Regions from separate parts of the Streptomyces sp. NBC_01410 genome, predicted to be linked through region 3. Evidence: riboswitches for the same ligand, from Rfam matches in the RefSeq annotation. Region 3 holds a riboswitch; each other region holds the start of a gene.

Region 1 (9,788 bases), 890 kb from region 3:
CGCGCGGGAGGGCACTGGGCTCGACACTCTCTGGGAGCGTCTCGAACAGCACCGGGCGCTGCTGGACTCGACGGGCAGGCTCGCCGCGAAACGCCGCGACCAGCAGATCGACTGGGCCTGGACGATGGTCCACGACGAGCTGCGGGACCGGCTGCGCAGCCATCCCGGTGTGCGCGCGCTCGCTCCCGGCCTCGAACAGCAGGTGCGGGACGGGGAGTTGACGGCGACGCTGGCGGCGGAACGGATCCTTCAGGCGTTTCAGCGACCGAGCTAGGCCGTGTCTGACAAATCTCGCCTGGCGCGCGACGCCCGGCACGCCCACTCGCTGCGTTGTCGGAGTCATCCAAGTACGTCCAGTACGAGGATGATCCTCCGCCTTGCGATTGCACGCACCGGACGCCGCGCACCCCGCCCTGCGGGCGGACGGCGCTATTTGTCAGACACGGCCCAGCGGTTCCGGGGCGGGCTCGATGCGGCCAGGCCCCGGAACCGTACGACTCAGGAGGACATCGTGAGCCCGGCCCGGACCTCGCGCGCCGCGGCGACCAGGTGCTCCAGTGAGGTACGGACCTCGGGCCAGCCGCGCGTCTTCAGACCGCAGTCGGGGTTGACCCACAGCCGCTCGGCGGGGATCGCCTCAAGTCCCTTCCGCAGCAGCGCGGTTGCCTCCTCGGCACTCGGCACCCGCGGTGAGTGGATGTCGTAGACACCGGGCCCCACCTCGCGCGGATATCCGGCCGTGGCGAGTTCGCCGGCCACCTGCATGTGGGAGCGGGCGGCCTCCAGGCTGATGACATCGGCGTCGAGGTCGTCGATCGCCCGGAGGATGTCACCGAACTCGGCGTAGCACATGTGCGTATGGATCTGGGTGTCCGGACGGACGCCGCCGGTGGTCAGCCGGAAGGCCTCCGTCGCCCAGGCCAGATAGGCCTCGTGGCCCTCGCCGCGCAGCGGCAGCGTCTCGCGCAGCGCAGGCTCGTCCACCTGGATCACCGAACTGCCCGCCGCCTCAAGGTCGTTCACCTCGTCACGCAGGGCGAGGGCGACCTGGCGTGCGGTCTGGGCGAGCGGCTGGTCGTCGCGTACGAAGGACCAGGCGAGCATGGTGACCGGTCCGGTGAGCATGCCCTTGACGGGGCGGTCGGTGAGCGACTGGGCGTAGCGGGTCCAGCGGACCGTCATCGGATCGGGGCGCGAGACGTCGCCTGCCAGGATCGGCGGCCGGACACAGCGGGTGCCGTACGACTGGACCCAGCCGTGCTGCGTCGCGAGATAGCCGCTGAGCTGTTCGGCGAAGTACTGGACCATGTCGTTGCGTTCGGGCTCGCCGTGCACGAGCACGTCGATTCCGGTCTTCTCCTGGAAGGAGACGACCTCGCGGATCTCGGCCTCGATGCGCTCCTCGTACCCCTGGGTGTCGATGCGCCCGGCCCGCAGGTCGGCCCGTGCGGTGCGCAGTTCGACGGTCTGCGGGAACGAGCCGATCGTGGTCGTGGGCAGCAGGGGAAGGCGCAGACGTGCGCGCTGGGCCGCGGCGCGCTGCGCGTACGGGAGACTGCGCCGGGTGTCCGCCGCGGTGACGGCCGCGCTGCGCGCGCGAACGGCGGGGTCGCGGGTGAGCGCGGAGGTGGCGCGGGAGAGCAGGTCGGCCCGGTTGGCGGCGAGTTGGGCGGCGATGGCGTCGGTGCCCTCGGTCAGCCCGCGGGCCAGCGTGACGACCTCGGCCGTCTTCTGGCGGGCGAAGGCCAGCCAGCGGGCGACCTGTGTGTCGACATCGCGTTCCGCGGCGGCGTCGAGCGGCACATGCAGCAGGGAGCAGGACGGCGCGACGTCCACCCGGCCGGCCAGCCCGAGCAGGGTGGCGAGGGTGGCGGCCGACTTCCCGAGGTCGTTGATCCATACGTTGCGGCCGTCGACGACTCCGGCGACGAGCCGCTTGCCGGGCAGTCCGCCGACGGCTGCGAGGTCGCGGAGGTTCGCGTGGGCCGGGCCGGTGAAGTCGAGGGCCAGTCCGTCGACGGGGGCCTTGGCCAGGACGGGAAGCGCCTCGCCGAGCCGGTCGAAGTAGGAGGCGACCAGCAGCTTCGGCCGGTCCCTGAGCCCTCCGAGCTCGCGGTAGGCACGGCCCGCGGCGCCGAGCACGGCGGGCGGCTGGTCCTGGACCAGGGCCGGTTCGTCGAGTTGCACCCAGGCGGCGCCCGCGGCCCGCAGCTCGCGGAGCACCTCGGCGTACACGGGCAGCAGCCGGTCCAGCAGGGTGAGCGGCTGGAAATCGGAAGCGACTCCGGGCGCGGGCTTGGCGAGCAGCAGATAGGTGATCGGTCCGAGGAGCACCGGGCGGGCGGTGAGTCCGAGCGCGAGCGCTTCCTTCAGCTCGGTGGCCTGCTTGGCACAGTTGGCGGCGAAGGCGGTGTCGGGGCCGAGTTCGGGGACGAGGTAGTGGTAGTTGGTGTCGAACCACTTGGTCATTTCCAGGGGGGCGACGTCCTGTGTTCCGCGCGCCATGGCGAAGTAGCCGTCGAGCGCGTCGGCTTCGACGGCCGCCCGGTGACGCGGGGGAATGGCGCCGACCATGACGCTGGTGTCCAGGACGTGGTCGTAGTACGAGAAGTCTCCGGTGGGGACTTCGTGGATACCGGCGCCCGCGAGCTGCTGCCAGGTGGCCCGGCGCAGCCGGGCGGCCGTCTCCTGCAGGGCGTCGGCGTCGACGCGGCCCTTCCAGTAGCCCTCGACGGCCTTCTTCAGTTCCCGGTTCGGGCCCTGACGGGGGTAGCCGTGGACGGTGGCCCTGGATCCTGCGGCCGTGGATGTGCTGGTCACGGAACTCTCCTTCGCGAGTACTCGTCCATGACCTCGGACAGCTCGTGGAACGCGAAGGAGGGCAGACACACCCGTCTGCCCATGCCGCCGACCCGCCCACGAGGTCACCGAGATCTCCGCGCGCGTTCGCGCACGGGCAGTGGCAGGTCTTCGGACTCATGGGCACGCCCGCGCGTACGAGGTTTGCGTACGCGGGCACCTACTGGCCGTCGCTTCCCGGATCCGCTGCCGGATCCAGTGCGTATGACGGCGGTCGTTCCCACTCACCGCTGCGGGGCAGTTCCGGATTCCCACCGGATTCCCTCTTGCGACGCGCCTGCCTGGAGGACAGGGCGAACCAGCTGCACGATCACCCTAGGCGCGTCATTGACATGTGACCAAACAGTCACCTATTTTGGATGGCATGGACGAAGTGTTCAAGGCACTGGCCGACCCGACGCGGCGCAGTCTCCTCGACGAGCTCTTCCGTCAGGACGGGCAGACGCTCAGCGCGCTCGAGGCACGCTTCGGCATCAGCCGCTTCGGCGTGATGAAGCACCTCAAGCAGCTCGAGGAAGCCGGCCTGATCGTGACCAGGCGCCGTGGCCGGGAAAAGCTCCACTTCCTGAACCCCGTCCCTATCCGGCTCGTCCACGACCGGTGGGTGAGCAAGTACGCGGAACCCTGGGCGGCCGCACTCAGCGGCCTCAAGAGCCGACTGGAGAGCCCCATGGAAAAGGTCTTCGAGATTTACATCCGCACCACCCCTGAGCGCCTCTGGGAGGCGATCACCGACCCCGAGATCCGGAGCAAGTACAACTTCGGCATGCGGGTCACCTCGGACTGGCAGCCCGGCGGGCGCTTCGAGATGAGCTCCCCCAAGGCCGACGGCCTGCTCGGCGAGGGCGAGATCCTCGAAATCGATCCACCGCGCAAGCTCGTCCAGAGCATGGTCGCGCTCTGGAGCGACGAGGTGAAAGCCGAAGGCACGTCGAGGGTCACCTGGGACATCGAGCCCGTCGGCGACTCCTGCCGGCTCACCGTCACGCACGACCAGCTGCGCGAGGGTGCGAACGAGGAGCTGTACGGCGGTTGGCCGATGATCCTCTCCGGCCTCAAGACCTGGCTGGAGACGGGCGAGCTGCTGACCACGCCCGGCTCACTGATGTACACCTGATCAGGCCCGGCGACCCGCTTTTCCGGTACGGCTGTGCGCGGCGGTACCCGTACCGGAAAAGCGCCGGGTCACCTCAGGAGCCGCCGGACTGCCCGACGCGCAGGCCGGATCCCACCACGCGCGCCTTGATGCCGTCGCGCTCCACGGTGATGTGCTGGAGCCGCAACTCCTTCAGAGAGCGGGGCAGTTCGAAGGAGAGCGACAGCCGCTCGGACAGCTCCGGGGGCTTGAGGGCGAGCAGTGCCTCGACGAGACCGGGATCGATGCCCAGCTTCCGCAGCAGCTGCGGATGCTCGAGTACGACATCGACGAGATTCACCTTCATCAGCCGCTCGATGAACTTCGGAGCACTGGTGAGCCGGTGGAGCTCCTCCTCGCTCCGCAGGGCCCGGCGCACATACTCCCTGGGCACTCCGAGCCGGTCCACGATCGCGGGCACGGCGAGCAGCGCCTTCAGCCGGGCGCCTTCGGCGCTGATCCGCTCGGCGGCCTCGCGATGCAGCCGCAGGCCGGAGTGATCCGGATCCTTGCCGGGCCGGTAGGTGGCGACCCGGGGAATGTCGAGCCGCATGCCGTCCAGGGTGGTGGTGAGGGAGCGCTCGTTGTCACGCTGGATGTGCGCCTGTGCCTGTACGCGCAGATCCTGTCCGGCGACCGCGAGTTCGCCGTTCACCCGGACCGCGTCCGCGCCGCTGCCGGTGAACTTCAGCTGTGAGGCGCCCAGTTCACGGTTCAGGTCGTCGAAGGAGAGCAGCACCTCGCCGTCCAGATCGCCGATGACGGCGCCCTTGATCGAGGTCGGGGCGTCCCCGACGATGCGTACGTCCTTGGCGGTGGCCCGCACCTCGGCCAGCGAGACACGGTCGGCCGAGACATCGGGCACGGCGACATCGACCCGGTCGATCCGTTCGTCGAGCAGCTGGGTGAGGAACGGAAAACCGTGAATGTCCACGTCGGGCCTGGTGGCGAGCCCGAGGGACTTCTGGAGCTGGTCCGCCGCCCTGCTCTGCGCGTAGTACTCCGCGAGCCGGTCGGCGAGCAGCAGACACACAGCGCACAGGACGGCCGCGGCGGTAAGCTTCACCATCGCGGGCAGCGCCGCGAACCGGCTCTTGCCACGGTGGTTGGGCGGTGTCCAGTCGTCGTCGTCCGGGTCGGAGGTGAGCCCGAGCTCCAGCGGGTCCTTCGGGTCGTAGACGCTGAAGTCGGGCTCAGGATCTGCCAGTTGAGCGAGTTCTTCGTACGGATTTCGTGGATGCGCTGATATGCGTGTGGGGGGTCGCATCGCCTCATCCCACCTGTCGGCCACCCTCGAACGCAAATCCTGCTACCCATGGGTAGGGTTTGAGCCAAATATCGGCCACTCTGCTGCGCGGACGCCGTGGCGCGCGTCACCGTGCCCGCGGCTTCGCGCGCTCATTAGGCTGAGGACATGGTCACCTCGCACGTCCTCACATGGGAAGTCACCGGGAGCCAGGGGTACGAGACCTCGTGGATCGAGCTCCGGGGCACAACGCTCCAGGCCCGGGGGCGCGCGGTCGGAACCCGGCCGGAGGTCTACTGGATCTCGTACGAGCTCGATACCGACGAGGACTTCGTGACTCGTGAGCTGCATGTGCGCGCCGCGACCGCCCACGGTTCGCACGAGCTGCGCCTGCTCCACGACGGCGCCGGCCGGTGGACCGCCGACGGAAAGCGGCTGCCCGAGATGGACGGCGCGCTCGACTGCGATCTGGGGCTGTGTCCGCTCACCAACACCATGCCGGTGCTGCGGCACGGGCTCCATCTGGCGCCGGGCGAGCGGACGTTCCTGATGGCCTGGGTCTCGGTGCCCGATCTGACGGTGCACGCCTCTCGGCAGACGTACACCCACCTCGGGCGTACCGACACCGGTGCGCTCGTCCGCTTCGCGTCGGGCGACTTCCGCAGCGATGTGGAGTTCGACGCGGAAGGGCTCGTGATCGACTATCCGGGGGTGGCCCACCGCATGTCGGCCAGCGCGGCGGCGCGACCGGAATGACCGTCGAGGAGGCCGGAGTGAAGGTGGTGGAGGTATGAGACTCACGATCCTCGGCGGCGGGGGCTTCCGCCTGCCGCTCGTGTACGGCGCCCTGCTCGGCGACCACGCGGAGGGCCGTATCACCCACGTCGTCCTGCACGACGTGGACCCGGCTCGGCTGACCGCGATCGCACGGGTCCTCGCCGACCAGGCCGAAGGAGTGCCGGACGCGCCGCGGATCACCGTCACCACCGACCTCGACGAGGCCCTGCGCGGCGCGGACTTCGTCTTCTCCGCCATCCGCGTCGGCGGCCTGGAGGGCCGCGCGGCCGACGAGCGGATCGCCCTGGCCGAGGACGTCCTGGGACAGGAGACGGTCGGCGCGGGCGGCATCGCGTACGGATTGCGCACCGTCCCGGTCGCCATCGACATCGCACGCCGGGTCACCCGGCTCGCCCCCGACGCCTGGGTCATCAACTTCACCAACCCGGCCGGTCTTGTCACCGAGGCCATGGCCCGCCACCTCGGCGACCGCGTCATCGGCATCTGCGACTCGCCCGTGGGACTCGGCCGCCGGGTCGCCCATGCCCTGGGCGCGGACCCCGCAACGGTTTCGCTCGACTACGCCGGCCTCAACCATCTTGGCTGGCTGCGCGGCCTGCGCGTCGACGGCCGCGACGAGCTCCCCCGGCTGCTCGCCGACGCCGAACTGCTCGGCTCCTTCGAGGAGGGCAGGCTCTTCGGCGCGGACTGGCTCCAGTCGCTGGGCGCGATCCCCAACGAGTATCTGCACTACTACTACTTCAACCGCGAGGCGGTACGCGCCTATCAGGAGGCGGAGCAGACCCGCGGCGCCTTCCTCCGGGAGCAACAGGCCACGTTCTACGCGGAGATGGAGCGGCCCGACACCCCGGCGCTCGCGACCTGGGACCGCACCCGCGCCGAGCGCGAGGCCACCTATATGGCGCACAACCGCGAGGCCGCGGGTGCGGGTGAGCGCGACGCGAGCGACCTGGAGTCCGGCGGCTACGAGAAGGTCGCCCTCGCCCTGATGCGGGCCATCGCCCACGACCGGCGGACCACGCTCATCCTCAACGTCCGCAACCGCGCCACCCTTTCGGTGCTGGACGAGGCCGCGGTGGTCGAGGTGCCGTGCTCCGTCGACGCGAACGGCGCGCATCCCCTCCCCGTCTCCCCGCTGCCGCTCCACGCCACCGGTCTGGTCTGCGCCGTCAAGGCCGTCGAACGCGAAGTGCTCGCCGCGGCCTACAGCGGCTCGCGTGCGACTGCGGTGAAGGCCTTCGCCCTGCACCCGCTCGTCGATTCCGTGACCGTCGCCCGCCGACTCGTCGACGGCTACACCCGCGTCCACCCCGCGCTCGCGTATCTGAGGTAGGAGCCCGCACATGCATGACGAACGCCGCCGCATCGAGGAGCGCGTCGCACGCATCCTGGAGCAGCGCATCCAGCCCGCCGTCTACGCCGCGGCCCTCCCCCTCTCCCTCGCGGCCTGGGAAGCGCCGGACGAGCCGGTGCCGTTCGCCGAGGCGGCGTCCCAGTCGTACGAGCCCTTCGCCATGGGCACCCGGTGGGGGCCGCCGTGGGGCACGACCTGGTTCCGGGTCCGCGGCGAGGTCCCCGCCGCCTGGGCGGGGCGCCGCGTCGAGACCGTCTTCGACCTCGGCTTCGTCGGCGGCTCGCCCGGTACTCAGGCCGAGGCCCTGGTCCACACCCTGGACGGCAGCCCGCTCAAGGCAGTCAACCCGCAGAATCAGTACGTACCGGTCGCCCGTCCGGCGGCGGGCGGGGAGCGGGTCGACTACCTCATCGAGGCCGCGTCCAACCCCGACATCCTCGCCGACGGCTTCGTCCCGACCCCCCTCGGCGACAAGGCGACAGCGGGCCGCGAGCCGTTGTACACCTTCGCCCGCGCCGATCTCGCCGTACTGGACGAGGAGGTGTGGCACCTCGGGCTCGATATCCAGGTACTGCGCGAACTGATGCTGGAGCTCGGCGAACACGAGCCGCGACGGCACGAGATCACGCACGCGCTGGACCACGCGCTCGACGCCCTGGACCTGGACGACATCTCCGGCACGGCAGCGGATGTACGGGAACTGCTGCGGCCGGTGCTCACCCGGCCCGCGCACGCGAGCGCGCACACCATTTCGGCGGTCGGCCACGCCCATATCGACACTGCCTGGCTCTGGCCGATGCGGGAGACCAAGCGCAAGACCTCCCGCACTTTCTCGAACGTCACGGCGCTGGCGGAGGAGTACGAGGAGTTCGTCTTCGCCTGCTCGCAGGCCCAGCAGTACGCATGGGTCCGCGACCACTGCCCCAAGGTGTGGGAGCGCATCAAGAAGGCCGTCGCGGACGGTCAGTGGGCACCGGTCGGCGGTATGTGGGTGGAGTCCGACGGCAATCTGCCCGGCGGCGAGGCCGTCGCCCGCCAGTTCGTCCACGGCAAGCGCTTCTTCATCGAGCACTTCGGCATCGAGACGAAGGGCGTCTGGCTGCCGGACTCCTTCGGCTACAACGCGGCCTATCCGCAACTGGCGAAGCTGGCGGGCAACGAGTGGTTCCTCACCCAGAAACTGTCCTGGAACCAGACCAACAAGCTGCCCCACCACTCCTTCTGGTGGGAGGGCATCGACGGCTCGCGGATCTTCACGCACTTCCCGCCGGTGGACACGTACAACGCGGAGTTCTCCGGCCGTCAGATGGCGCACGCGGTCCGCAACTACCAGGACAAGGGCCGCGGTACGCGCTCGCTCGCGCCGTTCGGGCACGGTGACGGCGGTGGCGGGCCCACCCGCGAGATGATGGAGCGCGCCCGTCGGCTCGCCGACCTCGAAGGCTCCGCCAAGGTCCGGGTCGAGCACCCGGACGCCTTCTTCGCCGCGGCCCGGGAGGAGATCCCGGCCGACCAGGTCTGGTCCGGCGAGCTCTATCTGGAGCTGCACCGCGCCACGTACACCTCGCAGGCCCGCACCAAGCAAGGCAACCGGCGCAGCGAACACCGGCTGCGGGAGGCCGAGTTGTGGGCCACGGCCGCCGCTCTGCACGCCCCGGGCTACGCCTATCCCTACGAGCATCTTGACCGGCTGTGGAAGACGGTGCTGCTGCACCAGTTCCACGACATCCTGCCGGGTTCGTCGATCGCTTGGGTGCACCAGGAGGCGGAGGCGGAGTACGCGCGGGTGGCGCGGGAGTTGGAGGCGCTGACGTCCGAGGCACTGACCGCGCTCGGCGAGGGCACCCCCCATGTGTTCAACACCAGTCCGCGCGCCCGCGCCGAGGTGATCACGGGCCCGGACGGCGACGCCGTCTACACCGAGGTCCCCGCCGGCGGAAGCGCCCCGCTGGGCACCGGGACGGCCCCGCAGCCCGTCTCGGCGGCGGACCGCGTCCTCGACAACGGCCTGGTCCGCGTGGAGTTCGCCGAGGACGGCACCCTGGCATCCGTACGCGATCTCGTCGCCGGCCGCGAAGTCCTCGCCGGCCCCGGCAATCTGCTGCGGCTGCACAGTGACCTGCCCAACTACTGGGACGCCTGGGACATCGACAAGCACTACAAGAACCGCTACACCGATCTGCTCGACCCCGAGTCGGTCGCCGTGGTCGAGAGCGGCCCGCTCCGCGGCGCGGTACGAATCGAGCGCGCCTTCGGCAGGGGCTCGCGCATCGTCCAGACCGTCACGGTCCGGGCCGGCAGCCGCCGTATCGACGTCGAGACCGAGATCGACTGGCACGAGGCCGAGAAGATCCTCAAAGCCGCCTTCCCGGTCGACGTCCGCGCCGAACGGTCCA
Region 2 (9,788 bases), 3.6 Mb from region 3:
CATCTCGACCACGTCCGGAGCCTTGTCCGTGGCGAGTACGGCGTCGAGCTTGGCGTTCTTGTCCGGCCAGCCGTAGTACTCGTGCTTGATCTTGATGCCCGGGTGCTTCTTGACGACCGCCGCGTCGGCGGCCTTCACCAGATCGGGCCAGTTGTTCTGCGCGTCGACCGTCAGCCAGACGGTCAGTTCCTTGGCGTCGCCGCCGCCGGCCTTGTCCCCGCCCTTGTCCGAATCGCCACAGGCCGCCAGACCGATCATCATGCCCGCGACGCCTACCGCCGCGATGAGCTTGCGCTTCACGTCACCCTCCTCAGGGATGCCTGCAACCCCCCGCCCACCGCGAAGACATACGACGAGTACTGCTCGTGGGGCTGGGACCTGGTCTTTAATGGTTTAGACCAGTACCCGGAGCTTGGCCTAGACCTTTAGGGGTGTCAAGGGTGTATAAGAAGGGCTGTCGCGTCCGTTATCGGACCGACACCTGAGGGCAGGCGAGGACCCGTGACCGTGCCCGTGCCACCATGTGAGCCGCAACAGACGGAGGAGCCGGTGACGGCAGCAGCACAGGAGTCGGGAAGGCGGGCCATGACCACGGACGGGGGCGGCACCGAAGCCGAGGGCGGGGCAGTGGCCCGTACCGCGCGCGTGCCCAAGTACTACCGGCTCAAGCGCCACTTGCTCGACATGACCGAAACGCTTCCGCCCGGCACGCCCGTGCCGCCGGAGCGCACACTGGCGGCCGAGTTCGACACCTCGCGCACCACGGTGCGCCAGGCGCTTCAGGAACTGGTCGTCGAGGGCCGACTGGAGCGCATCCAGGGCAAGGGCACCTTCGTGGCCAAGCCCAAGGTCTCGCAGGCTCTCCAGCTCACCTCGTACACCGAGGACATGCGGGCCCAGGGCCTCGAGCCCACCTCGCAGCTGCTGGACATCGGCTATGTCACGGCCGACGACACGCTGGCCGGACTGCTGGACATCTCGACCGGCGGGCGGGTGCTGCGGATCGAGCGGCTGAGGCTCGCGAGCGGCGAGCCGATGGCGATCGAGACGACGCACCTTTCGGCCAAGCGCTTCCCGGCGCTGCGCCGCAGCCTGGTGAAGTACACCTCGCTCTACACGGCGCTGGCGGAGGTGTACGACGTCCGTCTGGCCGAGGCCGAGGAGACGATCGAGACCTCGCTGGCCACCCCGCGCGAGGCCGGGCTTCTCGGCACGGACGTGGGCCTGCCGATGCTGATGCTCTCGCGCCACTCGCTGGACGCGCAGGGCGAGCCGGTGGAGTGGGTGCGCTCGGTGTACCGGGGCGACCGGTACAAGTTCGTAGCCAGGCTCCAGCGGCCGCAGGACTGACACGGCGGCCAGCCGGGTTTGCCGGGGGTCCGGGGGTTGTCCCCCGGGAGACTGCAGCGTAGCCAGGCTCCAGCGGCCGCAGGACTGACACGGCGGCCAGCCGGGTTTGCCGGGGGTCCGGGGGTTGTCCCCCGGGAGACTGCAGCGTAGCCAGGCTCCAGCGGCCGCAGGACTGACACGGCGGCCAGCCGGGTTTGCCGGGTGCGCTCGGACCGGACGGACCGTCAACAGGCCGGATCCCACCACGGGGTTCGGCCTGCTGACGAGACGCCACCGCCAAGTCGTTGCCGTACCGATATGCGGACGGGGGTGACGCTGGTCAGAACCCTCCCCTAGATTTCCTGCGCATTACAACTGGTGATACGTGAGGGGACGGAACCGCCGTATGTCAGATGTGACGGAAGTGACGGACGAGAAACAACCAGTGATCACGCCGGTGCGCGTGATCGTCGCCCTCTGCCTCTTCGCGCCGTTCGTCGCGATGCTCTGGGTCGGCTCGTACGCGAAGACCGAGCCGACGTTCATCGGCATCCCGTTCTTCTACTGGTACCAGATGCTCTGGGTGCTCATCTCCACCGCACTCACCGTGGTCGCCTACACGCTGTGGCAGCGCGACCAGCGCGCCCGCAAGGGGGGTGCGTCGAAGTGAACGACGGCGTGAACGGCGTCGCACTCGGCGTCTTCATCTTCTTCTTCCTGGCCGTCACGGTCATGGGCTTCCTGGCCGCGCGCTGGCGCAGGGCCGAGAGCGACAGCCTCGACGAATGGGGCCTGGGCGGCCGGTCGTTCGGCACCTGGGTCACCTGGTTTCTGCTCGGCGGCGACCTCTACACGGCGTACACCTTCGTCGCCGTCCCCGCGGCGATCTACGCGGCGGGCGCGGCGGGCTTCTTCGCCGTCCCGTACACGATCCTGGTCTACCCGCTGATCTTCACCTTCCTGCCGCGGCTGTGGTCGGTCTCGCACAAGCACGGATACGTCACCACCTCGGACTTCGTCCGCGGACGCTGGGGCTCGAAGGGCCTGTCGCTGGCGGTCGCCGTCACCGGCATCCTGGCGACGATGCCGTACATCGCGCTCCAACTGGTCGGCATCCAGGCCGTACTGGACGTGATGGGCGTCGGCGGCGGCGAGACGACGAACTGGTTCGTCAAGGACCTGCCGCTGCTGATCGCCTTCGGTGTGCTCGCGGCGTACACGTACTCCTCCGGGCTGAGGGCCCCCGCGCTGATCGCCTTCGTCAAGGACACGCTGATCTACATCGTCATCGCGGTGGCGATCATCTACATCCCGATCAAGCTCGGCGGCTTCGACGAGATCTTCGCCAAGGCGGGCGACGCGCTGGCGCAGATCAACCCGGCGACGGACAAGCCACGGGGCGCGCTGGCACCGGCGGAGGCGGGCCAGTGGGGTTACGCCACGCTGGCACTGGGGTCCGCCCTTGCGCTGTTCATGTATCCGCACTCGATCACGGCGACGCTCTCCTCGCGCAGCCGCGACGTGATCCGGCGCAACACCACGATTCTGCCGCTGTACTCACTGATGCTGGGCCTGCTGGCGCTGCTCGGCTTCATGGCGATCGCGGCGGGCGTGAAGGTGAAGAACGGTCAGCTGGCCATCCCGCAGCTGTTCGAGAACATGTTCCCCGACTGGTTCGCCGGTGTCGCCTTCGCGGCGATCGGCATCGGGGCGCTGGTGCCGGCGGCGATCATGTCGATCGCGGCGGCGAATCTGTTCACGCGGAACATCTACAAGGACTTCATCAAGCCGGACGCGACGCCCGCGCAGGAGACCAAGGTCTCCAAGCTGGTGTCCCTCCTGGTGAAGGTCGGCGCGCTGGCCTTCGTCCTGACGATGGACAAGACGGTGGCCATCAACTTCCAGCTTCTGGGCGGCATCTGGATCCTCCAGACCTTCCCCTCGCTGGTGGGCGGCCTGTTCACCCGCTGGTTCCACCGCTGGGCACTGCTGGCGGGCTGGGCTGTCGGCATGATCTACGGCACAGCGGCGGCGTACGGAGTGGCCAGCCCGACGCAGAAGCACTTCGGCGGCTCGTCGGCGGAGATTCCGGGCTTCGGCGAGATCGGGTACATCGGTCTGACGGCGTTCGTGCTGAACGTGGTGGTGACGGTGGTGCTGACGTTCGTACTGCGGGCGTTGAAGGCGCCGGAGGGCGTCGACGAGACATCGCCGTCGGACTACACGGCGGACGCGGGGGATCCGGGCGTGAAGGCGGAACTGCCGTCGGCGACGGCGGGCGCGGGTCACTGACGGTCGGACGTGGCGCGGGTGCCGCTGCGCGGGGCTGTTCCCCTACCCGCCCCTTCCCGATCCGGGGGCAAGCCCCCAGACCCGAATGCGACCTTCGGCCGCATGTCCTCAAACGCCGGACGGGCTGGATGTGCGGCCGAGCCGCATATTCAGCCCCTCCGGCGTTTGAGGAGCGGGGTCCGGGGCGGAGCCCCGGTTAAGGGAAGGGGCGGGGTGGGGAACAAGCCCGCCGCAGGCGCACCCCGCACCCCGTAGCCGCCCCGACACAACATGTGGTGGGTGCGGCAACTCCCCGCCCCCACATGTATGCTCATGCTCGCTGTCGCCGCAGGGGAATCCGGTGCGAATCCGGAACTGTCCCGCAACGGTGTGATGCGGTGCGCTTTGTCGTACCCCACCAGTCCGAAGACCTGCCGACGGTGCATCCGGCTCGACCGAACCGGGTGCCGACACGTCCGGGCCTCGCGGTTGGGCCGGTGGACGCGGTGAGCCGTCCCCTGACGCGCGCCCGTGACCCCCTCCCCCCGCCGGCCCAGAGCCGAGCGAGGGAGAGCACCACGTGACCATCGCGCCAGCCGATCCGGCTTCAGGCATCTCCGAGCAGGTGGCCGACGGCCCCGGGACCGCCCTTCTGCGGACCCTGACGGGTCTCACCGCCGATCTGCCCGACACCGACCCCGGCCGTGTCGCCGCCGCCGCGCTGCGCGGCCGGCACGCCGGTTCGGACGCGGCCGAACTCCGGAGCCTGGCCACCGACGCGGCCGCGGGGCTGATCTCCGAGGACCCTGCCTACTCCCGGCTCGCCGCCCGCCTGCTGACCCGTCATATCGCCGACGAGGCAGCCGGACAGGGCGCGGTCTCCTTCTCCGCCTCGGTCGCCGTCGGCCACCGCGAGGGCCTGATCGCCGACCGCACGGCCGAGTTCGTGGCGCTGCACGCCGCCCGGCTGGACGCGCTGATCGACCGGGACGCGGACGACCGCTTCGGCTACTTCGGTCTGCGCACCCTCTACAGCCGCTATCTGCTGCGGCATCCGATCACCCGTCAGGTGATCGAGACCCCGCAGTACTTCATGCTGCGCGTCGCCTCGGGCCTCGCGGAGGACAACAGCACCCGCGCCCTCGACGAGGTCGCCGCGCTCTACCGGCTGATGAGCAGGCTCGACTACCTCCCCTCCTCGCCCACGCTCTTCAACTCCGGGACCCGCCACCCGCAGATGTCGTCCTGCTATCTGCTGGACTCCCCCCTTGACGAGCTGGACTCGATCTACGACCGCTACCACCAGGTCGCCCGCCTGTCCAAGCACGCGGGTGGTATCGGCCTCTCGTACTCCCGTATCCGCGCCCGCGGTTCGCTGATCCGCGGCACCAACGGGCACTCCAACGGCATCGTGCCGTTCCTGAAGACCCTCGACGCCTCGGTCGCCGCCGTGAACCAGGGCGGCCGGCGCAAGGGCGCGGCCGCGATCTATCTGGAGACCTGGCACGCGGACATCGAGGAGTTCCTGGAGCTGCGCGACAACACCGGTGAGGACGCGCGGCGTACGCACAACCTCAACCTCGCGCACTGGATCCCGGACGAGTTCATGCGCCGCGTCGAGGCCGACGCCGAGTGGTCGCTGTTCTCGCCCGCCGATGTGCCCGAGCTGGTCGACCTGTGGGGCGAGGAGTTCGACGCCGCGTACCGCAAGGCGGAGGCCCAGGGCCTGGCCCGCAAGGCCATCCCGGCGCGCGAGCTGTACGGCCGGATGATGCGTACGCTCGCCCAGACCGGCAACGGCTGGATGACCTTCAAGGACGCCTCCAACCGCACCGCCAACCAGACCGCCGAGCCCGGCCGGGTCGTGCACAGCTCCAACCTGTGCACCGAGATCCTCGAAGTCACGGACGACGGCGAGACCGCCGTGTGCAACCTCGGCTCGGTCAACCTGGGTTCGTTCGTCGCGGGCGACGGCATCGACTGGGAGCGCCTGGACGAGACCGTCCGTACCGCCGTGACCTTCCTCGACCGGGTCGTCGACATCAACTTCTACCCGACCGAGCAGGCGGGCCGTTCCAACGCCAGGTGGCGTCCGGTAGGCCTGGGCGCGATGGGTCTTCAGGACGTCTTCTTCAAGCTGCGCCTGCCCTTCGACTCCCCCGAGGCGAAGGCGCTCTCCACGAGGATCGCCGAGCGGATCATGCTCGCCGCGTACGAGGCGTCCTGCTCGCTCGCCGAGCGCAACGGCCCGCTGCCCGCCTGGTCCGAGACCCGCGCGGCCCGTGGCGTGCTGCACCCCGACCACTACGACGTCGAGCTCAACTGGCCCGAGCGCTGGGACGCCCTGCGCGCGCGGGTGGCGAAGAGCGGCATGCGCAACTCGCTCCTCCTCGCCATCGCGCCGACCGCCACCATCGCCTCGATCGCGGGCGTGTACGAGTGCATCGAGCCCCAGGTCTCCAACCTGTTCAAGCGCGAGACGCTCAGCGGTGAGTTCCTCCAGGTCAACGCCTATCTCGTGGAGGAGCTGAAGCAGCTGGGCGTATGGGACGCGCAGACCCGCGAGGCGCTGCGCGAGTCCAGCGGCTCGGTGCAGGGCTTCAACTGGATCCCCTCCGATGTCCGCGCGCTGTACCGCACGGCGTGGGAGATCCCGCAGCGCGGCCTGATCGACATGGCCGCCGCCCGTACTCCGTTCCTGGACCAGTCGCAGTCGCTGAACCTGTTCCTGGAGACGCCGACCATCGGGAAGCTCAGCTCGATGTACGCGTACGCCTGGAAGCAGGGCCTGAAGACGACGTACTACCTGCGCTCACGCCCGGCGACCCGGATCGCCCGCGCCGCCCAGTCGCAGGCGACCATTCCCGTGCAGCAGGCGTCCGCGCCCGACGACGACGCGATCGCCTGCTCCCTCGAAAACCCCGAGTCCTGCGAGGCCTGCCAGTAATGACCACTACCGAGAACAAGAATCTCCTCGACCCGGGCTTCGAGCTGACCCTGCGTCCGATGCGCTACCCGGACTTCTACGAGCGCTACCGCGACGCGATCAAGAACACCTGGACCGTCGAGGAGGTCGACCTCCACTCCGACGTCGCCGACCTCGCCAAGCTCACGCCGGGCGAGCAGCACATGATCGGCCGGCTGGTCGCGTTCTTCGCGACCGGCGACTCGATCGTCTCCAACAACCTGGTGCTCACGCTCTACAAGCACATCAACTCCCCCGAGGCGCGGCTCTACTTGAGCCGTCAGCTCTTCGAGGAGGCCGTGCACGTCCAGTTCTATCTGACGCTGCTCGACACCTACCTCCCCGATCCGGATGACCGCGCGGCCGCGTTCGACGCGGTGGAGGAGATCCCCTCCATCCGCGAGAAGGCCCAGTTCTGCTTCAAGTGGATGGACTCGGTCGAGAAGATCGACCGGCTGGAGACGAAGGCCGACCGGCGGCGCTTCCTGCTGAATCTGATCTGCTTCGCGGCCTGCATCGAGGGGCTGTTCTTCTACGGCGCGTTCGCGTACGTCTACTGGTTCCGCTCCCGCGGCCTGCTGCACGGCCTGGCCACCGGCACCAACTGGGTCTTCCGCGACGAGACCATGCACATGAACTTCGCCTTCGAGGTCGTGGACACGGTCCGCAAGGAGGAGCCCGAGCTCTTCGACGACGAACTCCAGCAGCAGGTCACCGACATGCTGAGGGAGGCCGTCGAGGCGGAGCTGCAGTTCGGCCGCGATCTGTGCGGCGACGGTCTGCCCGGCATGAACACCGAGTCGATGCGCGAATACCTGCAGTGCGTCGCCGACCAGCGGCTCACCCGGCTCGGCTTCGCCCCGGTGTACGGCTCGGAGAATCCGTTCTCCTTCATGGAGCTCCAGGGCGTCCAGGAGCTGACGAACTTCTTCGAGCGCCGTCCGTCCGCGTACCAGGTGGCGGTGGAGGGCTCGGTCGGCTTCGACGACGACTTCTAGGCCTCACTCGAGACCTCACAGATCTCTCCCGTCACGGGGGGACGGGAGAACCGGCCGGGCGGATGCAGGGGTGCATCCGCCCGGCCTTGTCGTTGCTCGTGCCGACAAAAGTAAAGGCAAGGAGCTTGCCCACTCCTTGCCACTTTCAACATATAGCGCACAGGGGGCCTTGCGGCAAGACCCGGGGCGTGGCGCAGAATCGTCAGCCGAAGCCAGGACCTGCGTAAATCAGGGATTCGCGAAGTACGTGTGCTTTGTCGAATCGAATGGGGGATTTCATGATTGACGCGATCATTGCCGGCGGTGGACCGACCGGCTTGATGCTGGCCTGCGAGTTGCGGCTGCACGGCGTGCACGCGCTCGTGCTGGAGAAGGAGACGGAGCCGACCAGGTTTGTCCGCGCGCTCGGTCTGCACGCGCGCAGCGTCGAGGTGATGGATCAGCGCGGTCTGCTGGAGCGGTTCCTCGCGCTCGGCCAGCAGTACCCGGTCGGTGGTTTCTACGCCGGCATCCCGAAGCCGTCGCCGGAGCGGCTGGACACCGCACATCCGTATGTCCTCGGCATCCCGCAGACCATCACCGACCGCCTGCTGACCGAGCACGCCACCGAAGTCGGCGTCGATATCCGGCGCGGCTGCGAGCTGGTCGGGCTGAGCCAGGACGACGACGGGGTGACCGCCGAGCTGGCCGACGGCACACAGCTGCGCTCGCGCTACCTCGTCGGCTGCGACGGCGGCCGCAGCACGGTGCGCAAGCTGCTCGGCGTCGGCTTCCCCGGTGAGCCCACCAGGGTCGAGACGCTGCTGGGCGAGATGGAGGTGGCCGTACCGCAGGAGACGGTGGCCGCCGTGGTGGCCGAAGTCCGCAAGACCCAGTTCCGGTTCGGCGTCGGACCCTTCGGGGGCGGGGTGTACCGCGTCGTCGTACCCGCCGAAGGGCTGGCCGAGGACCGCTCGGTCCCGCCGACCCTCGAGGAGGTGAAGAAGCAGCTGCGGGTGTTCGCGGGTACCGACTTCGGCGTGCACTCGCCGCGCTGGCTCTCCCGCTTCGGCGACGCCACCCGGCTGGCCGAGCGCTACCGGGTCGGCCGGGTGCTGCTGGCGGGCGACGCGGCGCACATCCACCCGCCGGCCGGCGGGCAGGGGCTCAACCTCGGCATCCAGGACGCGTTCAATCTCGGCTGGAAACTGGCCGCCGAGGTGGGCGGCTGGGCGCCGGAGGGGCTGCTGGACAGCTACCAGACCGAACGGCACCCGGTCGCCGCCGACGTGCTGGAGAACACCCGCGCGATGATGCTGCTGATGTCCCCCGAGCCGGGTCCCCGGTCAGTGCGCCGGCTGGTGTCGGAACTGATGGACTTCGAGGACGTGAACCGGTACCTGACCGAGAAGATCACCGCGATCGGGGTCCGCTACGACTTCGGCGAGGGCCATGAACTGCTCGGCCGGCGGCTGCGGGACGTGAAGCTGAAGCAGGGTCGCCTCTACGAGCTGATGCACGGCGGCCGCGGGCTGCTGCTCGACCAGACCGGCCGGCTCTCGGTGGAGGGCTGGGCGGACCGGGTCGACCACGTCGTCGACCTCAGCGAGGAACTGGACGTGCCCGCTGTGCTGTTGCGACCGGACGGCCATGTGGCGTGGGTCGGTGACGACCAGCAGGATCTGCTCGGCCGGCTGCCCAAGTGGTTCGGCGCACCATCGGCTTGACGGCCCACGGACCGCTACTCCGCATTGCACGGGGCCTTCACCGCTGCCGCGTTCCGGCGGGAGACGGGCGTGGGCTTCGGGCTCACGATCGTCCTCGACGGGACCGGCGTGCGCACCGGAGCACGGACCCGAGCAGTGGTCGAGGAACGACGCCGGGCCTCTCGCAGCTCGGCCTGAAGCAGCCTGGCCCGGCGCACGTCCCTCCGGCCCAGCTCCGCCTCGCGCAGCTGGCGGTCGACGATGCGCTCCCTGACGTTTCCCACCAGTGCGGGAAGGAGGACGAGCCCGAGGAGGGCGATGACGAAGAGGTACTCGAGGAATGTGTTCATGCCGTCCACTGTCGTCCTCGCGCGCCAAGAAAGTCAGTGGCAGGACTGTCATGAATCATCGAATTGCTGCCACAATGGTCCCATGCTGAAAAACGTGGCCGCCGTCCTCCTGGAGGACGTGCATCCCTTCGAGCTCGGGGTCGTCAGCGAGATCTTCGGCCTCGACCGCAGCGACGACGGACTGCCCGTG
Region 3 (9,788 bases):
CTCGACGTACGAGGCGCCCATGGCGGCCGCGTCGAGCAGCAGGTCCACCAAGTGGTCGTGGAGCAGGTTCACTTCGTCGACGTAGAGGATCCCGCGGTGCGCGTCGGCGAGCAGCCCCGGCTCGAAGGCCTTCACGCCCTCGGCGAGCGCCCGCTCGATGTCGAGCGCGCCGACGAGCCGGTCCTCGGAGGCCCCCACGGGCAGCTCGACCATCCGCGCGGGACGCGCCGTGCCGCCGCCCGCCTCGTGAGGCCCGTCGGGACACGCCGGGTCGGGGGAGGCGGGGTCGCAGGAGAACCGGCACCCGGAGACGACGGAAACCTGCGGTATCAACGCGGAAAGGGCGCGTACGGCGGTCGACTTGGCGGTCCCCTTCTCACCGCGCACGAGCACACCGCCGACGGCGGGCGACACGGCGTTCAGCAGCAGCGCGAGCCGCAGATCGTCCTGCCCGACGATGGCGGTGAAGGGGAAGGGGGTGCTCATGCGCTCTCCTTGTTGTTAAGAATCAGCCGCGCCCAAGGCGCGTGGTCTGGGGCGGAGCCCCGGTCGAAGACCTTCACGCGTCCCCCTCCAGCTCGCCCTCGAGCTCCAGGTACGTCGCCCGCAGCCGCTCCAGCGTCCCCTCGTCCGGTTCCGCCCACAGCCCCCGCTCCGCCGCCTCCAGCAGCCGTTCCGTGATGCCCCGCAGCGCCCAGGGATTGGACTTCTGCATGAACTCCCGGTTCTCCGGATCGAAGACGTACTCCGCCGACAACTTCTCGTACATCCAGTCGTCGACTACTCCCGCCGTCGCGTCGTACCCGAACAGATAGTCCACCGTCGCGGCCATCTCGAACGCGCCCTTGTAGCCGTGCCGCCGCATCGCCGCCATCCAGCGCGGGTTGACCACCCGCGCCCGGAACACGCGGTGCGTCTCCTCGCCGAGGGTGCGCGTCCTGATCTGGTCAGGGACCGCCGAGTCGCCCACGTACGCCTCGGGCGATTCGCCCGTCAGATGGCGCACCATGGCGACCATCCCGCCGTGGTACTGGAAGTAGTCGTCCGCGTCGACGAGATCGTGCTCCCGCGTGTCCACGTTCTTCGCGGCGACCGCGATCCTGCGGAACGCTGTCTCCATGTCCCCGCGCGCCGCACGCCCGTTCAGCCCGCGCCCGTACGCGTAGCCGCCCCACACCGCGTACACCTCCGCGAGGTCTGCGTCGGAGCGCCAGTTCCGTGCGTCGATCAGCGGCAGCAGACCCGCTCCGTACGCCCCCGGCTTGGAGCCGAAGATCCGCGCGGTGGCCCGCCGCCGGTCGCCGTGCAGGGCCGTGTCCTCGTCCGCGTGCGCCCGTACGTAGTTGGACTCGGCCGGTTCGTCCAGCTCCGCCACAGCCCGTACGGCGTCGTCGAGCAGCCCCACCACATGCGGGAAGGCGTCCCGGAAGAAGCCGGAGATACGCACCGTCACATCGATGCGCGGCCGCGCGAGCTCCTCCAGCGGCACCACCGCGAAGCCTGTCACGCGCCGGGACGCGTCGTCCCAGACCGGGCGGCAGCCGAGCAGCGCCAGGATCTCGGCGATGTCGTCGCCCTGGGTGCGCATCGCCGAGGTGCCCCACACCGTCAGGCCGACCGACTTCGGGTAGGCGCCGGTGTCCGTCAGGTAGCGCGCCACCAGTGAGTCGGCGAGCGCCTGGCCGACCTCCCAGGACAGCCGGGACGGGATCGCCTTGGGGTCGACGGAGTAGAAGTTGCGGCCGGTCGGCAGGACGTTGACGAGGCCGCGCGTCGGCGAGCCGGAGGGGCCTGCGGGCACATAGCCGCCGTTCAGGGCCCGCAGGATGTTGCCGATCTCGTCGGTCGTACGGGCGAGGCGCGGCACGACCTCCTCGCAGGCGAAACCCAGCACGGCGACGGCGGCGGGGAGTTCGGTGCCGAGGGTGTCGCGCACCAGGGCCGCGCAGTCGTCGGTGGACCAGCCGCGCTCCTCCATGCCCTCGGCGAGCCGCCGGCACAGCTGCTCCAGCAGATCGATCGCGTCGGCGCCGGTCCGGGCCGGACCCCCGACGAGCGCGGTCAGCTCCACCGGGACCTTCACCGGCGCCCCCGGCTCGGCGAGCAGATCCTTCTCGACCAGCCCGAAGTGCTCGGCGAGTGCGGCCCGCAGCCCCGGCAGCGCGTCGGCCTGCCCGCCCCACACCTGGGAGGCGCGCAGCACGGCCAGGACGAGATTGACCCGGGCCTGCGACTCCGGTCCGCCGCCCAGGATGTGCAGACCGTCCCTGATCTGGACGTCCTTGATCTCGCAGAGATAGCCGTCGATGTGCATGACGAACTCGTCGAAGTCGCCGTCGTCCGGCTGTTCGTCGACATGCAGGTCGTGGTGGAGCTCGGCGGCCTTCACGAGCGTCCAGATCTGTGCCCGTACGGCCGGGGCCTTCGCCGGATCGAGATCGGACACGAGCGCGTACTCGTCGAGGAGCTGTTCGAGCTTTGCCAGATCGCCGTAGGTGTCCGCGCGCGCCATAGGCGGCACGAGATGGTCCACGACGGTGGCGTGGCCGCGGCGCTTGGCCTGGGTGCCCTCGCCCGGGTCGTTGACGATGAAGGGGTAGATCAGCGGCAGTTCGCCCAGCACGGCGTCCGGGCCGCAGCCCGCCGACAGCCCGAGGCCCTTGCCCGGCAGCCATTCCAGGGTGCCGTGCTTGCCCATGTGCACGATCGCGTCCGCGCCGAAGCCCCCCTCGGATGCCGGGGCCTCCAGCCAGCGGTACGCCGCCAGGTAGTGGTGCGAGGGCGGCATGTCCGGGTCGTGGTAGATCGCGATCGGGTTCTCGCCGAAGCCGCGCGGCGGCTGGATCATGACCACGACGTTCTCGAACCGGAGCGAGGCCAGCACGATGTCGTCGCCGTCGACATAGAGCGAGCCCGGCGGCTCGCCCCAGTGCTCCAGCATCGCGTCGCGCAGTCCGGGATCCACGGTGTCGAACCAGGCGCGGTAGTCGGCGAGCGGCACGCGCGCGGGGGCGGCGGCCAACTGCTCCTCGGTCAGCCACTCGACGTCGTGGCCACCGGCGTTGATGAGCCGGTGGATCAGCTCGTCGCCGTTGTCCGGGTGGCCTTCGACGGCGTAACCGGCGTCGCGCAGGGCGTCCAGGACCCGTACCGCCGAGGCCGGGGTGTCCAGGCCCACCGCGTTGCCCACGCGTGAGTGCTTGGTCGGGTAGGCGGTGAAGACCAGGGCAAGCCGCTTCTGCGCGTTCGGCTTGTGCTTCAACTCCGCGTGGCGCACGGCGATTCCGGCGACGCGCCCGGCCCGCTCCGGGTCGGCGACGTACACCGGCACATCGTCGGGGCCCTGCTCCTTGAAGGAGAACGGGACCGTGATCAGCCGCCCGTCGAACTCCGGGATCGCCACCTGCATCGCCGCGTCCATCGGGGACAGCGCCGCGTCCGACGCCTCCCAGACCGCCCGCGAGGACGTCAGGCACAGACCCTGGAGCACAGGGATGTCGAGCTCGGCGAGCGCCCCGATGTCCCAGGCCTCGTCGTCGCCGCCCGCACTGGCGTCGCTCGCGCGCGTGCCGCCGGCGGCGAGCACGGTGGCGATCAGCGTGTCGGCCCTGCCGAGCAGCTCGTACAGACCGGGGTCGGCGCCGCGCAGCGAACCGCAGTACACGGGCAGGGCGTTGGCGTCCCGCTCCTCGATGCGGTCGCAGAGCGTGTCGACGAAGGCGGTGTTCCCCGAGAGCTGGTGGGCCCGGTAGAAGAGCACGCCCACGGTCGGCCGGCCCTCGACGTACGCGCGCGTGCCGTGCAGGCCCCACTCGGGCATCTTCTGCGGCTCGGCGCTGTGCCTGTTCTGCGCGCCTCCGGCACGACCGTGCCCCGTCAGCAGCACGTCCTGGAGGAGGAAGCGCGCCAGCTCGAAGAGGTTCCCCGGACCACCCTCGACCAGATAGCGCAGCGCCTCCGTCACCGCACCCGCGTGCACCGTGGACTCGGCCATCAACTCCGCGTCCGGGACGGCCTCTCCGCCGAGCAGCACCGTCGGAATCCGCGCGGCGCGCAGGGCCGCGAGACCGTCCTCCCAGGCCCGCTTCCCGCCGAGCAGACGTACGACGGCGATGTCGGCGCCCTCGATCAGCGCGGGCAGTTCCTCGGCCACGTCGACACGGGTGGGGTTGCCGATCCGGTACGGCGCCCCGCAGGACCGGGCCGCCAGCAGATCCGTGTCGGCGGTGGACAGCAACAGCACGGTGCTCATGGCGCTCCCGGTGGAATGAAGGGCAGTCCCGTCGGAGCGCCCGACTCGATGAGCCGCAACAGCGCGTCCGTGTCCGCGTGTTCTTCGATCAGATCGCCGAGGCGGTCCAGCTGCTCCTCGCGCAGCGCCCCGAAGCTGGTGTCCGGCGCCGGTACGAAACGCCGCCCGGAAGCCGCTGCCACCTCCCGCAGAAAGGCGCGCCTGAAGCCGTCGCTCTCCAGCGAACCGTGCCAGTGCGTGCCCCACACCGACCCGACCCGGCAGCCGTCCAAGAAGGACTCACCGCCGAGCACTTCGGCGACCCCGTGATGGATCTCGTACCCCTCGACGCTCTCGCCGAGCGCCGTGCCCACGGGCCGCGCCAGGGTCTTGTCCCGGGCGAACCGCACCCGTACCGGCAGCAGCCCGAGCCCGTCGACGGCGCCCGCGCGCGACTCGACCTCGTCCTCGATGTGCTCGCCCAGCACCTGGAAGCCGCCGCAGATGCCGAGCACCGGCCGCCCTTCGGCGGCCCGGCGTACCAGAGCCTCGGCGAGCCCACGCTCGCGCAGCCACGCCAGCGCCTTGACCGTGCCCCTCGTACCCGGCACCACCACCAGATCGGCGTCGGCGAGCTCCTCGGCCCGGTCCACGAAGCGCACGACGACGCCGGGTTCGGCGGCGAGCGCGTCCACGTCCGTGAAGTTCGACATCAGCGGTACGGCGCACACGGCGACGCGCAGCACATCCTCGCCGACGGGCGGCGCGACCACCGACTCCCGTACCGCGCCGCGCAGCGAGACCCGCAGCCCGTCCTCCTCGTCGATGCCGAGACCGTGCGCGAAGGGCAGCACGCCATAGGTGTGCCGCCCGGTCAGTCCGTGCAGCATCTCCAGGCCGGGTTCGAGGAGCGTCACATCCCCCCGGAACTTATTGACCAGATAGCCCGCGATCAGCGCCTGGTCCTCGGGGGCGAGGAGTGCCGTCGTACCGAAGAAGGAGGCGAAGACGCCGCCGCGGTCGATGTCTCCGACCACGAGCACCGGCAGGCGCGCGGCCCGCGCGATGCCCATGTTCACGATGTCCGTACGCCGCAGATTGATCTCGGCCGGACTGCCCGCCCCCTCGCAGATCACGGCTTCATACGTGCCCCGCAGCTCCTCCAGGCACTCCACGACGGTCCCGAACAGGGACTCCTGCCGCCCGCCGTGGTAGCCGCGGGCGCTGAGTTCACCCACAGGCCTGCCCATCAGCACAACCTGACTGGAGCGGTCACTGCCGGGCTTGAGCAGTACCGGGTTCATCAGCGCACTCGGCTCCACGCGGGCCGCCTGCGCCTGCATGGCCTGCGCCCGTCCGATCTCCGCGCCCTCGCGCGTCACGAACGAGTTGAGTGACATGTTCTGCCCCTTGAAGGGCGCGACCTTCACCCCCTGCCGCACCAGCCAGCGGCAGATCCCTGCCGTCACGACGCTCTTGCCCGCGTCTGACGTGGTTCCCGCGACCAGCAGCCCGCCGCCCCTGCGCCCGCTCATCCCCGCCCCTTTTCCGCGCGCCGTGCACGCAGCGCATGCCCCGCGAGGCGCCCCGCCGCGCAGGTCGCGAGTGTCAGCCAGCCGACGCGGCGCGAGAGCCGCACGGCACGTTCGATGTCGCCGAACTGGACAGGGCGGCCCTCACCGTTGAGTACGGGACGGTGCTCGACGCGTCCGGCGTAGGAGAGCGTTCCGCCGAGCCGTACACCGAGCGCACCGGCGAAAGCCGCCTCCACCGGACCCGCGTTGGGGCTCGGATGCTTCTTCGCGTCGTCCCGCCAGGCCCGGGCGGCCCCGCGCGCGTCCCCGCCCGCGAGCACCGCCAGCGCCGCGGTGAGCCGGGCGCCCGGCCAGCCCGCGACGTCGTCGAGCCGGGCTGAGGCCCAGCCGAACCGCCGGTAGCGGGGCGACTTGTGGCCGACCATCGCGTCCAGGGTGTTGACCGCCCGGAAGCCGACCAGCCCCGGCACGCCCGCGAGCGCCCCCCAGACCAGCGCGCCCACCACGGCGTCGGAAGTGTTCTCGGCGACGGATTCGACGACGGCGCGCGCGATCTGCTGCTCGTCCAGGGCCTGCGGATCGCGCCCGCACAGATGCGGCAGCCGCTCCCTGGCCACCTCCACGTCCCCGGCGGCCAGCGCGCCACCGATGGCGCGTGCCTCCCGGCCCAGCGAGGTGCCGCCGACGACGGCCCAGGTGGCGGCGGCGGTCAGTGCGACGGACGTGGCCGAGCGGCCCCGTACGCCACGGCTCAGCAGTGCGGCGGCAGCGGCGGCGCCTCCGGCGCACACCACGGTGTGCAGCGCGCCCCACCCCCGGTGGTCACGCCACAGCACACGCTCGACAGCACCCGCGGCCCGCCCGAACGCGGCGACCGGATGCCCTCGGCGGGGATCGCCCAGAAGCAGGTCACCGGCCAGGCCGGCGGTGGCGCCGTACACGAATCGGCGGTCGGCACGCATGGGTTCAGGCCGTCGTTCCGCCTCGTTGGAACCTCGTACTCACCGCAGGAACCGAACCGCAGCCGCGCATGGCGATATGTCCTCACTCAGGGTGTCCGCGCCCTGGTTCGACGTGACCGGCGGTGAGAGTTCCTGGCTTCCGGGGGAGTGCTCCCCCGTGACAGTGGCGGGACCGCGCCGGATTCGCACCGGCTTCCTCTTCTGCCGCCGTAGATGGCCCCGGCAGTCCACCACGCTGCGAGAACGGGCGTCAACTGGCCTTTGACCTGCACGGGGAGAGTGTGTTGGGGCACACACGCGGGCCGGGTCACCCGATGGGGTGACCCGGCCCGGACCCGCCGAATCCGAAACGGCTGTCAGGTGACGATCAGATAGATCCCGTACGCCACAGCCGCCGCGCAGAGCCCGAAGCACGCGTACGCCCCGGTGCGTGCAAGAACCGCGGAGCCGCCGCTCGTGGCCGCGGACTCCTGCTTGGTCAGGCCCACCACGCCCAGGGTGAACAGACCCACCAGGGCGACAGTGGCGACGAGGCTCACGCCGAAGACGGAGCCGAGTGCTGCCCAGTCGATTTTCATGCTGATCTGTCCTTACACCGTGGCCGGACGCGTCGGCTCGGAGCCGGGAGCGGGGATGGTCGTCTTGAGGTCCTGCGCGGGCGTGCCCGCCGGCGGCGGGGTGACGGCCGCGATGGCGGCGGTCACGACGCCCGCGGGCTCGGCTTCCGTGTCATTGACGTTGGTGTGGTCGACCACCTGGCGGCGGGAGACGAACCAGATCGCGGCGCAGGCGCCGATCAGGAAGGCCGCGACGACCGCGACACCCCAGTCGCCCTGCTTGGTCACGAACTCCGAGCCCGCGGCGACCAGAGCGGCGGCGGGCAGCGTCAGGCCCCAGGCGACGAACATCCGGGTGGCGGTGGACCAGCGGACCACGCCGCCCTTGCGGCCCAGGCCCGCGCCCATCACGGCGCCGGAGCAGGAGTGCGTCGTCGACAGCGAGAAGCCGAGGTTGGAGGAGGCGAGGATGACGCTGGCCGCACTGGTCTGGGCGGCGAAGCCCTGCTGCGGCTGAAGGTCCGTCAGGCCCTTGCCCATGGTGCGGATGATGCGCCAGCCGCCGAGGTAGGTGCCCATCGCGATGGCGAGACCGGCGGAGAGGATGACCCACATCGGGGGGTTGGAGCCGGGCGAGAGCACGCCGCCGGCGACGAGCGCCAGCGTGATGATGCCCATCGTCTTCTGCGCGTCGTTGGTGCCGTGGGCCAGTGAGACGAGGCCCGCCGAGGTGATCTGGCCGGCGCGGTAGCCCTTCGCGGTGGCCTTCGCGTCGGCGTTCTTGCCGATCTTGTACGTCAGGCGGGAGGCCAGGAACGCGGCGATGCCGGCCACCAGGGGGGCGGCGATCGCGGGGATCAGGACCTTGGTGACGACGGTGCCGCCGTTGACGCCGCCGATGCCGACCGAGGCGACCGTGGCGCCGATCAGTCCGCCCATCAGGGCGTGCGAGGAGCTGGACGGCAGACCGATGAGCCAGGTCATCAGGTTCCACAGAATGGCGCCGACGAGCGCCGCGAAGATGACTTCCGGGGTGATGCCGGACTCGGTGACGATGCCGCTGGATATCGTTTTGGCGACTTCGACGGACAGGAACGCGCCGACGAGATTGAGCGCGGCGGACATGGCCACCGCCGTCTTGGGCTTCAGGGCGCCGGTCGAGATGGTCGTCGCCATCGCGTTGGCGGTGTCGTGGAAACCGTTTGTGAAATCGAACACGAGAGCTGTCACGATCACGATCGCTAGCAGCAGCGTGATGTGTTCCATTTACCCAGGCAATCTTTTGACGTCAGTGGCGCGGTGAACGTAGTTAACCTGGATGAACAAAAGGTGAACTAGAACGGGCTTCAGGGTGTCCTGAAGTGGGGATTTACCGCTCCGCTTGTCGGGAGTGGCGGCAGTACCGATGACACACGGCTTTCATGGCGATGTGCGCGATCTCCGTCACCCGCCCGTCCTGTGGCACCCGGCACCGCCTGACAGGATCGCCGCATGACCGATCAGGAGCGGCAGGACGCGATCGAGCGGGCGTGGCGGGACCTCATGGCCACGGCCCGCAGAACGGCGACGGAAGGCCTGGTGGTGGGCACCTCGGGCAATGTCTCGGTACGGGTCGGCCCCCTCGTCCTGGTCACCCCGAGCGGAGTCCCCTACGACCGGCTCACCCCCGAGGACGCCGTCGACCTCGACGGCAACCAGGTCCTCGGCGACCTCGCCCCCACCAGCGAGCTGCCCCTGCACCTGGAGCTCTACCGCAACACCTCCGCCGGCGCCGTGGTCCACACCCATGCCGTGCACGCCACCGCCGTCTCCACCCTCGTCCCCGAACTCCCGCCCATCCACTACATGGCCGGGGCCATGGGCGGCCCCGTCCGCGTCGCGGCGTACGCCCTGTACGGAACCGGGGAACTGGCCCAGAACATGCTGCGCGCCCTGCGCGAACGCACCGCCTGCCTCCTCCAGAACCACGGAACCGTCGCCTACGCGGACTCCCTCGACCAGGCCTACGACCGCACCGCCCAGCTGGAGTGGATGTGCCGCCTCTGGCTCACCGCCGCGTCCGTGCCCGGACACGCGCCCACCCTCCTGACGAGCTCCCAGCTGAGTGAGGCGTCCGAGAAGCTCCGGAATTACGGGCAACCGGGTTAGGGGGTGTCCCCCTGACACCGACGGCTCACTCCACTGGCAGGGCGGCACGCGGGTGCCGACACTGGAACGGTGCGCCCGGTTACCGCGACGGCAGCAGCCGTCACCACACTGATCGGCGTCGGCGCGGCCGTCATAGCGGCCGGCCGCTACGCAAGCGACGCCGCGCTCAAGACAACGCCGGGACGCCCACTGCCCGGCGACCCGCGGCTCACCGTGCACTCCACGGCCGCCGGTCATGTGACGCTCACCCGCAGTCTCGCCACCCAGCGCCCGGGCCGGTACGGAATCGAGGGTGAGGACGTCCACGCCGTCATCGGCGCAATACTGGACGAGGTGCCGCGCCGCGCCGACACCG

The links. Region 3 has a riboswitch for cobalamin ahead of OG741_RS09700 (cobalamin biosynthesis protein). Riboswitches for the same ligand answer to the same signal wherever they lie in the genome.
Region 1: linked by a shared signal. The riboswitch ahead of metE (5-methyltetrahydropteroyltriglutamate--homocysteine S-methyltransferase) and the one ahead of OG741_RS09700 (cobalamin biosynthesis protein) in region 3 are both predicted to bind cobalamin.
Region 2: linked by a shared signal. The riboswitch ahead of OG741_RS26420 (ribonucleoside-diphosphate reductase subunit alpha) and the one ahead of OG741_RS09700 (cobalamin biosynthesis protein) in region 3 are both predicted to bind cobalamin.

What each region holds. Positions count from the first base shown of each region.
Region 1 covers NZ_CP109530.1:1,195,957-1,205,744, forward strand. The annotation lists gene meaB (methylmalonyl Co-A mutase-associated GTPase MeaB) at 1-274, shown strand, start outside; gene metE (5-methyltetrahydropteroyltriglutamate--homocysteine S-methyltransferase) at 499-2,820, opposite strand; cobalamin riboswitch at 2,944-3,177, opposite strand; gene OG741_RS05560 (ArsR/SmtB family transcription factor) at 3,224-3,976, shown strand; gene OG741_RS05565 (DUF2993 domain-containing protein) at 4,050-5,261, opposite strand; gene OG741_RS05570 (putative glycolipid-binding domain-containing protein) at 5,409-5,996, shown strand; gene OG741_RS05575 (6-phospho-beta-glucosidase) at 6,031-7,371, shown strand; gene OG741_RS05580 (alpha-mannosidase) at 7,382-9,788, shown strand, end outside.
Region 2 covers NZ_CP109530.1:5,699,845-5,709,632, reverse strand. The annotation lists gene OG741_RS26440 (extracellular solute-binding protein) at 1-300, opposite strand, end outside; gene OG741_RS26435 (GntR family transcriptional regulator) at 586-1,350, shown strand; gene OG741_RS26430 (DUF3311 domain-containing protein) at 1,736-1,999, shown strand; gene mctP (monocarboxylate uptake permease MctP) at 1,996-3,621, shown strand; cobalamin riboswitch at 3,887-4,054, shown strand; gene OG741_RS26420 (ribonucleoside-diphosphate reductase subunit alpha) at 4,181-6,547, shown strand; gene OG741_RS26415 (ribonucleotide-diphosphate reductase subunit beta) at 6,547-7,563, shown strand; gene rox (rifampin monooxygenase) at 7,842-9,269, shown strand; gene OG741_RS26405 (hypothetical protein) at 9,284-9,598, opposite strand; gene OG741_RS26400 (GlxA family transcriptional regulator) at 9,681-9,788, shown strand, end outside.
Region 3 covers NZ_CP109530.1:2,089,063-2,098,850, reverse strand. The annotation lists gene OG741_RS09715 (putative cobaltochelatase) at 1-486, opposite strand, end outside; gene cobN (cobaltochelatase subunit CobN) at 560-4,252, opposite strand; gene OG741_RS09705 (cobyric acid synthase) at 4,249-5,766, opposite strand; gene OG741_RS09700 (cobalamin biosynthesis protein) at 5,763-6,728, opposite strand; cobalamin riboswitch at 6,834-6,976, opposite strand; gene OG741_RS09695 (hypothetical protein) at 7,085-7,306, opposite strand; gene OG741_RS09690 (anion permease) at 7,319-8,551, opposite strand; gene OG741_RS09685 (class II aldolase/adducin family protein) at 8,777-9,433, shown strand; gene OG741_RS09680 (alpha/beta hydrolase) at 9,503-9,788, shown strand, end outside.